One region of the Stenotrophomonas sp. YJH_SMC_119 genome, then DNA from elsewhere that is predicted to be linked to it. Evidence: predicted binding sites of a transcription regulator. Region 1 holds the regulator's gene; each other region holds the start of a gene.
What was found. The regulator FliA, encoded in region 1, starts transcription of late flagellar genes. The targets are predictions, from matches to a motif close to TAAAGTTTNNCNNNCNNNGGCCGATAA.
Positions count from the first base shown of each region.

Region 2: AC5P6S_RS03710 (GGDEF domain-containing protein) is a predicted target of FliA. The motif match lies at 2,090-2,116, and genes of this name have one in related genera.
Region 3: AC5P6S_RS07435 (methyl-accepting chemotaxis protein) is a predicted target of FliA. The motif match lies at 1,896-1,922, and genes of this name have one in related genera.
Region 4: AC5P6S_RS01290 (methyl-accepting chemotaxis protein) is a predicted target of FliA. The motif match lies at 1,578-1,604, and genes of this name have one in related genera.

Region 1 covers NZ_JCAFRP010000020.1:30,651-34,349, forward strand. The annotation lists gene flhF (flagellar biosynthesis GTPase FlhF) at 1-583, shown strand, start outside; gene AC5P6S_RS20065 (MinD/ParA family ATP-binding protein) at 570-1,457, shown strand; gene AC5P6S_RS20070 (RNA polymerase sigma factor FliA) at 1,454-2,197, shown strand; gene cheY (chemotaxis response regulator CheY) at 2,255-2,647, shown strand; gene AC5P6S_RS20080 (protein phosphatase CheZ) at 2,647-3,252, shown strand; gene AC5P6S_RS20085 (chemotaxis protein CheA) at 3,255-3,699, shown strand, end outside.
Region 2 covers NZ_JCAFRP010000001.1:816,359-820,057, reverse strand. The annotation lists gene AC5P6S_RS03725 (S-(hydroxymethyl)glutathione dehydrogenase/class III alcohol dehydrogenase) at 1-774, shown strand, start outside; gene AC5P6S_RS03720 (YqcC family protein) at 783-1,142, shown strand; gene fghA (S-formylglutathione hydrolase) at 1,206-2,036, shown strand; gene AC5P6S_RS03710 (GGDEF domain-containing protein) at 2,225-3,670, shown strand.
Region 3 covers NZ_JCAFRP010000003.1:310,688-314,386, forward strand. The annotation lists gene AC5P6S_RS07420 (NUDIX hydrolase) at 1-37, shown strand, start outside; gene mnmA (tRNA 2-thiouridine(34) synthase MnmA) at 34-1,176, shown strand; gene hflD (high frequency lysogenization protein HflD) at 1,173-1,787, shown strand; gene AC5P6S_RS07435 (methyl-accepting chemotaxis protein) at 1,951-3,141, shown strand; gene AC5P6S_RS07440 (hypothetical protein) at 3,240-3,455, shown strand; gene AC5P6S_RS07445 (hypothetical protein) at 3,593-3,699, shown strand, end outside.
Region 4 covers NZ_JCAFRP010000001.1:274,316-278,014, forward strand. The annotation lists gene AC5P6S_RS01290 (methyl-accepting chemotaxis protein) at 1-1,548, opposite strand, end outside; gene AC5P6S_RS01295 (L,D-transpeptidase family protein) at 1,781-2,743, shown strand; gene AC5P6S_RS01300 (M23 family metallopeptidase) at 2,748-3,425, shown strand; gene AC5P6S_RS01305 (hypothetical protein) at 3,361-3,699, opposite strand, start outside.

The DNA of each region.
Region 1 (3,699 bases):
CATCGCCAAGCTGGCCTCGCGCTTCGCCGAGAAGCATGCGCCGCGCGATGTGGCCCTGGTGACCACCGACACCACCCGCATCGGCGCCCGCGAGCAGCTGTACGGCTACGGCCGCCAGCTCGGCATCGCGGTGCACGAGGCCAACAGCGGCACCGACCTGGACCAGCTGCTGGAACGCCTGAAGGACTACAAGCTGGTGCTGATCGACACCGCCGGCCTGGGCCCGCGCGACCGCGCGCTGGCCGCGCAGCTGCAGTGGCTGCGCGCCGCCCGCCAGGTACGCACCCTGCTGGTGCTGCCGGCCAACACCAGCTTCGGCGACATGGACGAGGTGGTCCGCCGCTTCGGCGCCGCCAACCTGCAGGGCCTGGTGCTGAGCAAGCTGGACGAGACCGGCCGCTTCGGCAACGCCCTGTCAGTGGCCGTGGACCACGCCCTCCCGATCACCTGGGTGACCGATGGCCAGGACGTTCCGGAGGACCTGCACCGGGCCAGTGCGGCCAATCTCGTACTTCGCCTTGAAGATTTGCGCCGCGCGGCCGATATGCCCTGCAACCCGGAGTTGAACCATGCCGTCGCGTGAGTACGCCAAGCTGACCAAGACCTTCCCGCTGTCGGCCACCCGCAGCGAGCCGCTCGGCCCTGTGCGCACCATTGCCGTCACTGGCGGCAAGGGCGGCGTGGGCAAGACGAATGTGTCCGCCAACCTGGCGGTGGCACTGGCCGGCATGGGCAAGCGCACGCTGCTGCTGGACGCCGACCTGGGCCTGGCCAACATCGACGTGATCCTGGGGCTGAACCCGACCTTCACGCTGGCCGACCTGGTCGCCGGCCGCTGCTCGCTGGACGACGTCATCGTCGAAGGCCCGAACGGCGTGCTGGTGGTGCCGGCCGCGTCCGGCCGCCGGCACATGGCCGAGCTGGCCCCGGCCGAGCACGTCGGCCTGGTCAACGTGTTCTCCGAGCTGGAACGCGAACTGGACATCATGGTGGTGGACACCGCCGCAGGCATCACCGACGGCGTGCTGACCTTCTGCCAGGCCGCGCAGGACACCGTGGTGGTGGTCTGTGACGAGCCGGCCTCGATCACCGACGCCTACGCGCTGATCAAGGTGCTGTCGCGCGAACGCGGCGTGGACCGCATCCAGGTAGTGGCCAACATGGTGCGCGACCCCAACGAGGGCCGCGTGCTGTACGAAAAGCTGACCCGCGTGTGCGAGAAGTTCCTCGCCGATGTCTCGCTGAACTACCTGGGCTGCGTGCCGCAGGACGACTGGCTGCGCCTGTCGGTGCAGCGCCAGCAGCCGGTGGTGAAGGCCTACCCGTCCAGCCCGGCCGCGCTGGCGATCACCGAGATCGCGCGTCGCACCGCACGCTGGCAGGCGCCGACCGAACCGCGTGGCGGCGTCGAGTTCTTCCTCGAGCGCATCCTCAAGCAGCGCGGGGTGGCCGCATGAAAGGCGCAGCCCAGTACAGGGAAGTCCAGCGCTCGGCGGCCAACGAGGTCATCGCCCAGCATTCGGACCTGGTGCGGCGCATCGCCCACCACCTGGCCGCGCGGTTGCCGGCCAGCGTTGAAGTGGACGACCTGATCCAGGCCGGCATGATGGGCCTGATCGAAGCGTCGCGCAGCTACGACGCCGACCAGGGCGCCTCGTTCGAGACCTATGCCTCGATCCGCATCCGCGGTTCGATGATCGACGAGATCCGCCGTGGCGACTGGGTGCCGCGCTCGGTGCACCGCCGTGCACGCGATGCCGCCGCCACCATCCGCCGCCTGGAACAGAGCAGCGGCCGCGCCGCCAGCGCCACCGAAGTGGCCGCAGCGATGGAGATGCCGCTGCCCGAATACCTGCGGTTGATGGAAGACGCCGCCCGTGGCCAGGTGCTGAGCCTGGAGTCGCGCATCGAGGACCAGGGCGAGCTGGACACCGTCGCCCAGGGCGGCCCGACCCCGCAGCAGGTACTGGAGCGTGGTGAGTTCGGCCGCGAGCTGGGCAAGGCCATCGGCCACCTGCCCGAGCGCGAACAGCTGGTGCTCTCGCTCTACTACGAGCAGGAACTGAACCTGAAGGAGATCGGCGCGGTGCTCGGCGTGAGCGAGTCGCGGGTCTGCCAGATCCACGGCCAGGCGGTGCTGCGCCTGCGTGGCCGGCTCAAGATTTTCGAGGCGGCGGACGCCGGCCTGGAAGAATGAACATGCCCGAGGCGGCTGCCCCCGGCCGCCCGGAATGAACAACAAAGGAACTCTGCTTTGAACAAGAACATGCGCATCCTGATCGTCGATGACTTCTCGACCATGCGTCGGATCGTCAAGAACCTGCTGGGCGATCTGGGCTTCACCAATACCGCCGAAGCCGAGGACGGGCATGCCGCGCTGTCGCTGCTGCAGAGCCAGCCGTTCGATTTCGTGGTCACCGACTGGAACATGCCGGTGATGACCGGCATCGAGCTGCTGAAGGCGATCCGTGCCGATGCCAAGCTGAAGACCCTGCCAGTGCTGATGGTCACCGCCGAAGCCAAGCGCGAACAGATCATCGAAGCCGCCCAGAACGGCGTGAACGGCTACATCATCAAGCCGTTCACTGCGCAGACGCTGGAAGAGAAGCTCGGCAAGATCTTCGAACGCTTGGCGGCCAGCGCCTGATGGATACCACGGTCGACAAGAGCGCCCTCGCCCTGCGCCTGCAGGAAGCCCTGGACGCACTCGAGTCCGGTGACGAGGCCGCCTGGCGGCAGCGCATCGACGGACTGGTCGCGCTGCGAACGCAGCCGATGATGAGCGGCCTCTCGCGGCTGGCCCGCGAGCTGGGGCAGGCACTGGGTGAGCTGCCGACCGTGCCCAGCGAGGCCGGTGAGCTGGACGACGCCTGCGCACGCCTGGACCACGTGGTGGCCATGACCGAACAGGCCACGCACCGTACCCTGGACCTGGCCGAGGAATGCCGCAGCCTGACCGAACAGCTGCGTGCTGAAGGCCTGCAGCCGGGCCAGGACGCGCAGCTCGAGCGCATCCGCCACAACCTGACCGAGATCGCCCTGACCCAGAGCTACCAGGACCTGACCGGGCAGATCATCCGTCGCGTGGTCGGCATCGTCCGCCGCGTGCACGAGGGCTTCGGCGCACTCGGCCTGCCGCCGGAACAGCATCGCACCGACCCGGAACTGGCCGGGCCGGCACTGAAGGGACTGGACCGCCACGCGGTCTCGCAGAACGACGCCGACGACCTGTTGTCGGATCTGGGGCTGTAAGCATGAGCGCGGTATCCGACGACATCACTGCCGATTTCATCATCGAGGCACAGGAAATCCTGGATCGCCTGGGCGAACAGCTGGTGTCGCTGGAGCAGGCACCGCAGGACACCGAGCAGCTCAACGCGGTGTTCCGTGGATACCACACGCTCAAGGGCGGTGCCGGCTTCCTTGGCGTCACTGCGATGGTCGAGCTGTGCCACGCCGCTGAAGAGGCCCTGGGCATCGCGCGTGCCGGGCAGGCGGTGCTGCAGGCCCACCACTTCGACGCCGCCCAGCAATCGCTGGACTACCTGCAGTCGATGCTGGACGCCGTGTCCTCCGGCACCGAGCCGGGTTATGCGCCGCCGGACCTGATCGCGCAGTTCGACATGAACGGTGGCACTGCCGCGCCGGTCGCTGCGGCCGCCCCTGCGGCAGCTGGCAGCGACCTGATCACCGACGACG
Region 2 (3,699 bases), on a different contig from region 1:
CAGGGCAAGGGTGTGATGCCCGATGGCACCAGCCGCTTCAGCTACAACGGTGAGCCGCTGTACCACTACATGGGCTGCTCGACCTTCAGCGAGTACACCGTCGTTGCCGAAGTCTCGCTGGCGAAGATCAACCCGGACGCCAACCCGGAACACGTCTGCCTGCTCGGCTGCGGCGTCACCACCGGCATCGGCGCGGTACACAACACCGCCAAGGTGCAGGAAGGCGACAGCGTGGCCGTGTTCGGCCTCGGTGGCATCGGCCTGGCGGTGATCCAGGGTGCGCGCCAGGCCAAGGCCGGCCGCATCATCGCGGTGGACACCAACCCGTCCAAGTTCGAACTGGCGCGCGAATTCGGTGCCACCGACTGCATCAATCCGAAGGATTTCGACAAGCCGATCCAGCAGGTCATCGTTGAAATGACCACCTGGGGCGTGGACCACAGCTTCGAGTGCATCGGCAACGTCAACGTGATGCGCGCGGCGCTGGAATGCGCGCACCGTGGCTGGGGCCAGAGCGTGGTGATCGGCGTGGCCGGTTCGGGCCAGGAGATCTCCACCCGTCCGTTCCAGCTGGTGACCGGGCGCAAGTGGATGGGCACCGCCTTCGGCGGCGTGAAGGGCCGCAGCCAGCTGCCGGGCATGGTCGAGGATGCGATGAAGGGCGATATCGAACTGGCCCCGTTCGTCACCCACACCATGGACCTGGACAAGATCAACGACGCCTTCGATCTGATGCATGAAGGCAAGTCGATCCGTTCGGTGGTCCACTACTGAGCCGCGTCATGGGCTGGTTCGATGCCCTGCGCCGGCCGCGTGCGGAAGACCCGCGCGCGGCCCTGGTAGCGCCGATCGAGCAGGCGTTGCGTGCGCTGGGCTGGGTCGACGGCGCGGTGGGGCCACCGCGTGCGGTGACTTCGGCCTTCGGCAGCGACGATGGCATGCCGTTCGAGCAGTGGCTTGCGCAGGTATTCCTGCCGCGACTGCACGAAGCCCGCGCCGACGGCCAGTGGCCACCACGCAGCGACGTGGCGGTGGCGGCGTATCGCAACCTGGACGGCCAGCCTGGCGTCGAATCGTTGCTGCGCCTGCTGGCACAGCTGGATGAACGGATCAACCAAGGCATCCACGCCGGGCGTGGATAACCCGACCAAGGTCGGCATCTACCAGAAGCACGCGTGCGCTGACGCGCCGCGCAGGAGAGCACCATGGAACGCATTGAACACCGCGCATGTTTTGGCGGCTGGCAGGACGTCTACCGCCATCATTCGACCACGCTGGGCTGCGACATGCAGTTCGCCGTGTACCTGCCACCGCAGGCGGAAACACAGAAGCTGCCGGTGCTGTACTGGCTGAGCGGCCTGACCTGCACCGAGCAGAATTTCATCACCAAGGCCGGCGCGCAGCGTTATGCGGCCGAGCACGGTGTGATCATCGTCGCGCCCGACACCAGCCCGCGCGGTGATGACGTAGCCGATGCCGAGGGCTACGACCTGGGCAAGGGGGCAGGGTTCTACCTCAATGCCACCCGCGCACCGTGGGCGAAGCACTACCGCATGCATGACTACGTGGCGCAGGAGCTGCCGGCGCTGATCGAGGCGAACTTCGCGGTGACCGACGCGCGCGCGATCAGTGGCCATTCGATGGGCGGCCATGGCGCGCTGGTGATCGCGCTGCGCAACCCCGGGCGCTATCGCAGCGTGTCGGCGTTTTCGCCGATCGTCGCGCCCAGCCACGTGCCGTGGGGGCAGAAGGCCTTCCATGCCTATCTGGGCGACAACCCGGCCGACTGGGCGCAATGGGATGCCTGCGAGCTGATCGCTATGGCTGACGAGCGCCTGCCGCTGCTGGTCGACCAGGGCGAGGCGGACGAATTCCTGCAGACCCAGCTGCAGCCGCAGCGCCTGCAGCAGGCCTGCGATGCCGCCGGCCATCCGCTGACCCTGCGCCTGCAGCTCGGCTACGACCACAGCTACTACTTCATCGCCAGCTTCATCGGCGAGCACATCGCCCACCACGCCCGCGCCCTGCAGGGCTGAGCGCTTTCCGGTAGCGCCGGCCGCTGGCCGGCAACCTGCAGCCCTGTGATTCATTGGGTTTGCCGGCCAGCGGCCGGCACTACCATCGCGGTGCACTCGGAGTGTCGTTTTGCCGCAGTGGATCACGCCGCTGTGGCGTGCCGGCGCGCTATCGTGCGCGTAGACGGCCTTGCGGATCGGGGGGATGCATGCCGGTAGTGCTGGCGCTGCTGTATGTGCTGTGCCATGGCCTGGTGCTGGCCCTGTGGCCTGGCCCCGCCGGGGTAGGCTCCTTCGTTTTCCTGACCGGCGCACCGCTGCTGGCGGCGGCCGCCTGCCTGTGGCGGGCCCGCCGCGACCGCGCGGCACTGGGGTGGCGCGCCACGGCATTGGCACTGCTGCTGTGGGCCGGCGGCATGGCGTTCAACATGATCGACGCCTTGGGCGCCGGGCGTGCTGATTTCACCCCGCGCGCAAGCCTGTTCCTTTACGTGCTGTATGGCGTGCCCCTGGTGTTCATCCTGGCCCGGGCACGCCGCGAGCGCCTGAGCATCAGCCTGATCGACGCGGCGATGGCGGCGCTGCTGGGTGTGCTGTTCTTCGTGCACACCGCATCGTTCGCCGCCCGTGTCGAGGTCGACGCCCATGCGATGTCCAACATGCAGCGCATGTTCGACATCCAGAACCTGTGTATCGCCGCGTTCGCCGTGGTGCGCTGGCTGGCCGGCGACGTGCCCGAACGGCGCAGGTTCTTCCGCGCACTGGCGCTGTACGCGATGGCCTATCTGCTGGTGGCCTACTACATCAACCATTACACATCCGACGATGCATTCGGTGCGTTCAACGATCTGCTGATCGACATACCTTTCCTGCTGATCGCCTGCCTGGCGCTGGACACGGTGCCGGACGCAGGCACAACGCCGCACCCGCGGCTGGCGAGGACGGTGCAGGCCGCCGGTCCGATCATCCTGCCATTGCTGCTGCTGGTGGTCGGCACGCTGGTGGTCGATCATGCGCGGCCGTTGGCCGTTGCCGGCTTCGTCGTAGCCACCCTTGGCTTCGGCCTGCGCAGCGTCCTGCTGCAGACCGATCTTCTGGAACGCCAGGCAGCACTGGATCAACTGGCGCGGCAGGATGGCCTGACCGGCGTGGCCAACCGCCGCGAGTTCGACGCACGGCTGACGTCCGAGTGGAATCGCGCACGGCGCAGCGGCACCGAGCTGGGCCTGCTGCTGGTGGATATCGACCACTTCAAGGCCTTCAACGACCAGCACGGCCATCCAGCCGGTGATCGTTGCCTGCAAGCGGTGGCCGGGGTGCTGAAGGCCATAGCCGGTCGCGGTGGTGACAGCGTTGCGCGTTATGGCGGTGAAGAGTTCGCCGTCATCGTGCCCGGAAGCCCGTTGTCGGGCGTGCTGGCGCTGGCCGAGCGGCTGCGCGAAGCGGTCGAAGCGCTGCCATTGCCGGAAGGCCCGGTCAGCATCAGCGTCGGCGTGGGTTACCTGCATCCGCCGGCTCTGGCCAGTGCCGATCAGTTGCTGGCAGACGCCGATGCCGGCCTGTATGCCGCCAAGCGGGCTGGCCGCAACCAGGTGATCCTGCATGCGCACGTGCTGGATGACGAGGGCAGCACGCACGGAACGATGGACTGCTGAGCAGCTCTCTGCATGCGATCACACGGGGG
Region 3 (3,699 bases), on a different contig from region 1:
GCGCCATCCGCTTTCGCTGGTCCGGGAGGTCGCATGAGCACTCCGCGCGTGATGGTGGGCGTCTCCGGAGGTGTCGACTCTTCGGTCGCCGCCTGGCGCCTGGTACAGCAGGGCGAAGCCGTGGCCGGCCTGTTCATGCAGAACTGGGCCGACGATGGCAGCGGCGACTGCCGCGCCGAGGACGACCGCCGCGATGCGGTGGCCGTCTGCGGCCTGCTCGGCATCCCATTCCACTTCCGCGATTTCTCCAGCGAGTATTGGCAGGGCGTGTTCGAGCACTTCCTGGCCGAGTACGCCGCCGGGCGCACCCCGAATCCGGACGTGCTGTGCAACCGCGAAGTGAAGTTCAAGCACTTCCTGGATGCCGCCCGCGAGCTGGGCGCCGAGCGCATCGCCACCGGCCACTATGCACGGGTGACCCAGCGCGGCCACCAGTGGCTGCTGCTGCGCGGCGCCGACCGCTCCAAGGACCAGAGCTACTTCCTGCACCAGCTGGGCCAGGAGCAGCTGGCGGCCACCCTGTTCCCGATCGGCGACCTGGAAAAGACCGACCTGCGCCGGATCGCGCGTGACGTCAGCCTGCCGACCCACGCCAAGAAGGACTCCACCGGCATCTGCTTCATCGGCGAGCGTGACTTCCGCGAGTTCCTCGGCCGCTACCTGCCGGCCAGGCCCGGCCAGATCCTCGACCCGGCCGACGGCAGCGTGATCGCCGAACATCCGGGCGTGTTCTATTTCACCCTGGGCCAACGCGAGGGCCTGAACATCGGCGGCGTGCGTGGACGCCCGGCCGCGCCGTGGTACGTGGTCGGCAAGGATGTGGCCAGCAATGTGCTGTACGTGGACCAGGACCGCGACAGCAAGTGGATGCTGTCCGAGCGCCTGCGTTCGGAAACCGCGCACTGGATCGCCGGTTCGCCGCCGGCACGGCGCTTCGAATGCACCGCCCAGACCCGCTACCGCCAGCCCGATGAGCCGTGTACGGTCCAGGTGCTGGACGATGGCAGCGTGCTGGTCACCTTCGCGCGCCCGCAGCGCGCCGTTACCCCCGGTCAATCGCTGGTGCTGTATGACGGTGACGTGTGCCTGGGTGGCGCGGTGATCGCCGCCACCGATGCGCCGCTGGAACAGCGCCTGCGCACCACCCCTTCCCCTTTTGAGGTAATCGCTGCATGAGTTTCACTGTCGACGACCGCGTCCTGGCCCTGGCCGGCATTGCCCAGGCCCTGCAGCAGGTACGCCGCATCGCCGATACCGGCCATTCCGACGCCGCCGCCGTGCGCACCGCCGTGGACAGCGTGTTCCGTGTCGATGCGTCCTCGCCGCAGGAGGTGTTCGGTGACCGCCATGCACTGAAGTCCGGCCTGCGCCTGCTGCACAACTACTTCCGCAGCCAGGGCCAGGACCCGATCCTGCCCAAGCTGGGCCTGTCGGTGCTGCAGCTGGAGCGCCGCTTCGTTCAGGATGGCGCCACCGTGAACAAGGTCGCCTCGGGCATCGAGCGGGCCCAGCGCCAGGCCACCGAACTGGGCGACAGCGGCCACCCGGACGTGCTGGCCAACCTGGGAGGCCTTTACGCCGACACCATCAGCCACCTCAAGCCGCGGGTCATGGTGCAGGGCAACCCGCACTACCTGGGCCAGGCTGGCGTGGTGGCCGAGATCCGCGCCCTGCTGCTGGCCGCGGTGCGCGCTGCGGTGCTGTGGCGGCAGCTGGGCGGCAGCTACTGGGACTTCCTGTTCAGCCGCAAGGCGATGATCGAGGCCGTGGACCGGCAGCTGGCCTGAGGGTGTGGGGTCGGATCCCTTTCCGGCACGGAAAGGGCTCTGACCCCGAAGCCGCCAAGGCGCCGGAAAACCGGCGCATTCAGAATGCACTTCGAGGCATATCGACGTTAAAGAGAAAGGGGGTACGGCCGATACATCCTCCGTGCACCTCCCGAGAACGTCCATGTACTCACGCATTTTCATCCGTCTGGCCGCCCCCCTGGCTCTGACCCTGCTGCTCCCCTTCGCCATCGGTTTCGAATGGCCGGCCGCCCTGCGCTGGGCGATCCTGACCACGATGACGCTGAGCTGGCTTGGCTTTGCGTGGTGGACCACCCGCGCCCAGGCGCACCGCTCTCCCGAACACGCCCGTGTCCTGCGTGAGCAGGATCAGCTGCTGACCGAACTGCGCAACTTCGTCGGCAACGAAATCGACGGTTCGCGTGGCGAAGTGGAACGCGCCCGTGACCTGATCCGCCAGGCCGTCTCCAGCCTCGGCGGCAGCTTCGATGCAATGAACCGCAAGTCGCGCCAGCAGAGCCAGGCCCTGTCGCGCATCGTCGATCGCGCCGGTGATGAAGGCAATGCCGGCCTCGACGTTGCCCGTTTCGCCCAGCACGCCAGCCACCGCATGGAACAGCTGGTCGAAGCGCTGGAACAGGTGAGCGGCCAGAGCAGCACCACCGTGCAGCACATCGACCAGATGGCGCAGCACCTGGATGGCATCTTCGCGCTGCTGGAAGACGTCAAGTCGATCGCCGACCAGACCAACCTGCTGGCCCTGAACGCTGCCATTGAAGCGGCACGTGCCGGTGAAGCCGGTCGTGGCTTCGCGGTGGTCGCCGACGAAGTGCGCAACCTGTCCGAGCGCTCGACCACCTTCAACGAGCAGATCCGCAAGCTGGCACACAGCTCCAAGGACGCCATCGCCAAGGTGCGCGAGACGGTCTCGCACATGGCCTCGCGCGATATGGACCGCTCCCGCGAAGCCCGTCAGGAAGCGGCGGCGATGCTCGACAACGTCGCGCAGATCAACGCCTCGCTGGGCGACGGCATGCGCGAAGTGTCCGAGTGCGCCCGTTCGATCGATGGCAGCGTGGCCGAAGCGGTGCGCGCCCTGCAGTTCGAGGACATTGCCACCCAGGCGCTGGGCGGCGTGCACACCCACCTGGACCGCCTGACCGCGATCAACCGCGAAGCGGTGGCTCTGCAGGAACTGCTGCATCGCAACGGCGGCGTGTTCGACGAAGAGATCGCCACCGCCCTGCAGCGCACCGGCAGCCGCCTGCGCGAACTACGCAGCGAATGGGAACGCCCGCCGCACAAGCCGGTTGCCCAGCAGAGCATGGGCGCTGGTACCGTCGAGCTGTTCTGATCCTGATGTCCGCTGCCCTCGCCGGCAGCCCGCAAGGCCCCGGTTCGTCCGGGGCCTTTGCCTGTGACCCGCCGTTGGATGCATCCTGTACCCCCACCATGACCCTGATCCGCGCCCTGCCCTCCCTCACCGATACCGAGCGCCCGCGCAACGCGAGCGTGCGTGAGCAGCTGCAGCAGCTGGAAGAGGTCGCCCGCGAAGAGATCCGCGAACTGCAGCAGCTGGCGGACGCGCGCCCCGCCCCGTCGCGGGCGGACGAGGCACTGCTGGGACTGGCCTGGGACCTGGGGTTGGACGGGGAAGCGCTGAAGTAGATCCACGCCATGGGTGGACGGCTTTCATCCGCCGGTGTGACGCCTGGCCCTCGCCGCAACATCCACGCATGGCGTGGATCTACCGGGGTGGCGAAATCGTTGTGGCATGATCCACCGATCCCGTTCATGGAAGACCGATGGCCATCACCCTGATCGCACTCCTGCTGATCGAGACCGTCCTTCTGATGGCCTGGGTGGCCGGTTATTTCAGTTGGGGCATCACCCTGTTCAACGAACGCATCGC
Region 4 (3,699 bases), on a different contig from region 1:
TTCGCGTACGGCGGCACCGGCGGCATGCGCTTCACTGTCGGCCTGACGAGCGAGCTCGGCATTCTGGCGCACAGTCGAGGTCAGTTCCTCCATCGATGCGGCGGCTTCTTCCAGGTTGGCGGCCTGCTGCTCGGTGCGGCGCGACAGGTCGTTGTTGCCGGCGGCCAGTTCCTGCGCCGCGTTGTTGATGCTGTCGGCGGCAACCTGGATGCCACGCACGATGCCGGTCAGCTGCGCGGTGGTGGTGTTGGCGTCGTCACGCATGCGGGCGAATACACCGTCGTACTCGCCGTCCATGCGTGCAGTCAGGTCGCCGTGCGAGATCGCGCGTAGCACGTCGGAGACATCAGCTATGCTGGCCTGCGAACTGGCCATCATGCCGTTGAGGTGCTCGACCATCGCCTTGAACTGGAACTGGAACGCAGCGGCATCGCCACGCATGCTGAAATCACCGGCGCGCGCGGCGCGGGCCAGTGCATCGATCTGCGCGTTGATCGCCATCAGGCTCTGCTTCACTGCGGCCAGAGTGCGGGTCAGCGTGCCCTTCTCGCCCGGGTAGTCCGGCAGGTCGCGGCTGAGGTCACCGATGGCATAGCGCTGCATCACTTCGGCCATCAGCAGTTCCACCTGCACGTGCGATTCGACCAGGCTGTTGGTGGCCTGCACCATGCGGCCGAAATCGCCGGGGAAGGCGCTGGCGTCCATGCGGTAGCGGATCGCACCGGCCTCGTGCTGTTCGGCCATCTGCAGCTGCGCGCCGATCGCCGCCTGCACACTCTGGCGCACGCTGGCCATCGCCTCGCCCAACTGGGTCAGTTCGTCACGGCCGCCGAGGCGGAACTCCTGATCCAGCTGGCCCCTGGACAGGCGCTCGGCCAGGTTCACCGCGCGGGCCAGCGGGCCGGTCAGGCTGCGGCCGATCATCACCGAGGCACCGATGCCCACCAGCAGCGCGACGCCGCCCAGCACCAGCAGCTGCAGCAGGCTGCGCTCGCCCAAGCGGATCGCCTCGGCGGCCGCCTCACGGCTTTCCTTCTCCTCGAAGTCCACGCCATCGGACAGCGCCTTGTTCCAGCCGTTGGCGGCTTCCTGCACCGGGCCCAGGGTCAGCGCCACGGCGCCCGGGTAGTCGCCCTGCTCCATCAGTTCGCTGGTCTGCTTGTTGAGCGGACGCGCGATGGCACGCTTGGCGGCGATGGTTTCGGCAATGGCCTTGCCCTCGGCGTCGCTGGGCAGCGCCTGGTAGGCCGTCCAACTGGCCTCATAGCGCTTGACCAGATCGGCGATGCGCTGCTCATCATGGCCACGGTCATCGCCCTGGCGGATCAGCATCTCGCGGCGAACGACCATCATCTGGTTGTTGGCATCGAGCATCTGCGAGAGCAGGCGCACCTTGGCCACGCTGACATCGACCACCTGCTGCATCGCGCGCTTCTGCACGACACTGGCGGTGGCGCCGGTGGCCACCACGGCCGCAACCAACAGCAGCAACAGGCCAAAGCCCAGCCCAAGACGCCAGGCAACCCTGACATTCCTCAAGTAGTTCATCGGTACATCCAAAACGGGGGGATGTGGCGTTATCGGCGGCCCGCCAGGCAATCTTGATCGCCGACCGCCAACGGCGTGGGGCACCATTCACCTTGGTGAGCCCTTGGCCGGCCGCACCCGCGCGGGGACGGTGGCGCAACGACCCGACTGCTCATGCAGACGTCAGATCTCTTTCACGGCGGCTCGGCGCGGCCTGCAGGCAAGGTGGTGGCGTCATCTGCTGGAGTTCCCAATGCCATTACCCGTGTACCGATCCACCCTGCTGGCTCTCTCGCTGCTGGCATCGCCGGCGTTCGCGCAGGCACCGCCGCCTGGACTGCCCGCCCCCATTGCCGAGAAGGCCGGACCGGACACCGCAGCACGTTCCGCCCTGCATGCCCAGGTGCTGCTGGATCGCGCGAATTTCTCGCCCGGCCAGATCGACGGTGAAGTAGGCAGCAACCAACGGCGCGCGGTGTCGGGTTTCCAGGCGGCGCACGGCCTGGCCGTCACCGGTGAACTGGACGACGCGACCTGGCAGGCCCTGCAGGCTGATACGGTCACCCCCCTGGCCAGCTACACGCTGACCAGCGAGGATGTCGCCGGGCCGTTCCAGGCGGTGCCGAAGGGCCCCGCCGCACAGGCCAAACTGAAATCGCTGGGCTTCAACAACGTCGAAGAGTCGCTGGGCGAACGCTTCCACGCATCCCCTGAGCTGTTGAAGCTGCTCAATCCGGGCGTGGATCTGAGCAAGGCGGGCAACCGCATCCAGGTGCCCAATGTCGCACCATCGCCGCTACCGAAGGCGGCCAAGGTGGTCGTCGACAAGTCCGATTCCAGCCTGCAGCTGCTGGATGCGCAGGGCAAGGTTATCGCTCAGGTGCCGGTTTCCTCCGGCAGCCAGCATGATCCGCTGCCGATTGGCGAATGGAAGATCCTGGGCGTGTATCGCGACCCGCCGTTCCACTACAACCCCAAGCTGTTCTGGGATGCGCGCAAGGGCGAAAAGAAGGCGACACTGCCGCCGGGCCCGAACAATCCGGTCGGCCGGGTCTGGATCGACCTGTCCAAGCCACACTACGGCCTGCATGGCACGCCCGAGCCCGGCCATGTCGGCAAGACCGAGTCACATGGTTGCGTGCGCATGACCAACTGGGATGCGCTGCGCGTGGCCGATGCGGTGGATACCTCCGTCCCCGTGGTGATGCAGGAGTGAGCCGATGCGTCTTTCGCAGCTGATCGTGCTGGGTGTGCTGCTGGGACTGGGGGCCGGCTGGTGGCTGCGCCGCGATGCAGGCGAGCCGGTAGCCGCCTCGCTGCCGGAAGCACAACCGGCAGCCGCTGTGGCGCCGGCCAAGGGATCGGTAGCGCCGCTCGGCACGGCCCCTGCCCCCGCCGCCACCGCACCGTCAGCTGCGCGGACTGCGGATGCGCCGTCGGGTCTGCTGCTGCCGGTACAGGGCGTCCTGGCCTCCCAGCTGCGCGACACGTTCACCGATGCGCGCAGCGAAGGCCGCGTGCACGATGCCATCGACATCATGGCCGATGCCGGTACGCCGGTGCTGGCAGTGGCCGATGGCACGGTGGAAAAACTGTTCGACAGCGAGCGCGGTGGCCTGACGATCTACCAGTTCGAGCCCAGCGGACGCTGGTGCTACTACTACGCGCATCTGCAGCGCTACGCCGATGGCCTGGCGGAGAAGCAGGTGATCAAGCGCGGAGACGTCCTCGGCTATGTCGGCAGCACCGGCAACGCCAGTGCCGAGGCTCCGCATCTGCACTTTGAAGTGCACGTGCTGGGGCCGGAGAAGCAGTGGTGGAAGGGGGAATCGATCAATCCGTATCCACTGCTGAATCCGCCTGCTTCGAAGCCCGGTGCTGCCAGCGCCGCAAAGTGAACGTGAACACCGCCAAGGCAGCTCCTGGAATCAGCAGGAGCAGTGCCGCCACCTTCCAGAAGAAGAACGGCCACAACCAGACATAATCCAGGTCAGTCAGCTTCAACAGGTCCAGTGGCGGCTGCAGCTCGACGGTGGCCGCGCGATCGGCCAGCGCCGGGTCCACCTCCAGCACGGTTAGCCGCACCCATGAGCGGCCGCGTGGCAATGCATCGCCGCGACCATAGCCGAAGTAGGACGCCATGAGGCCGCTGGACTCAACCGAAGCCAGCCC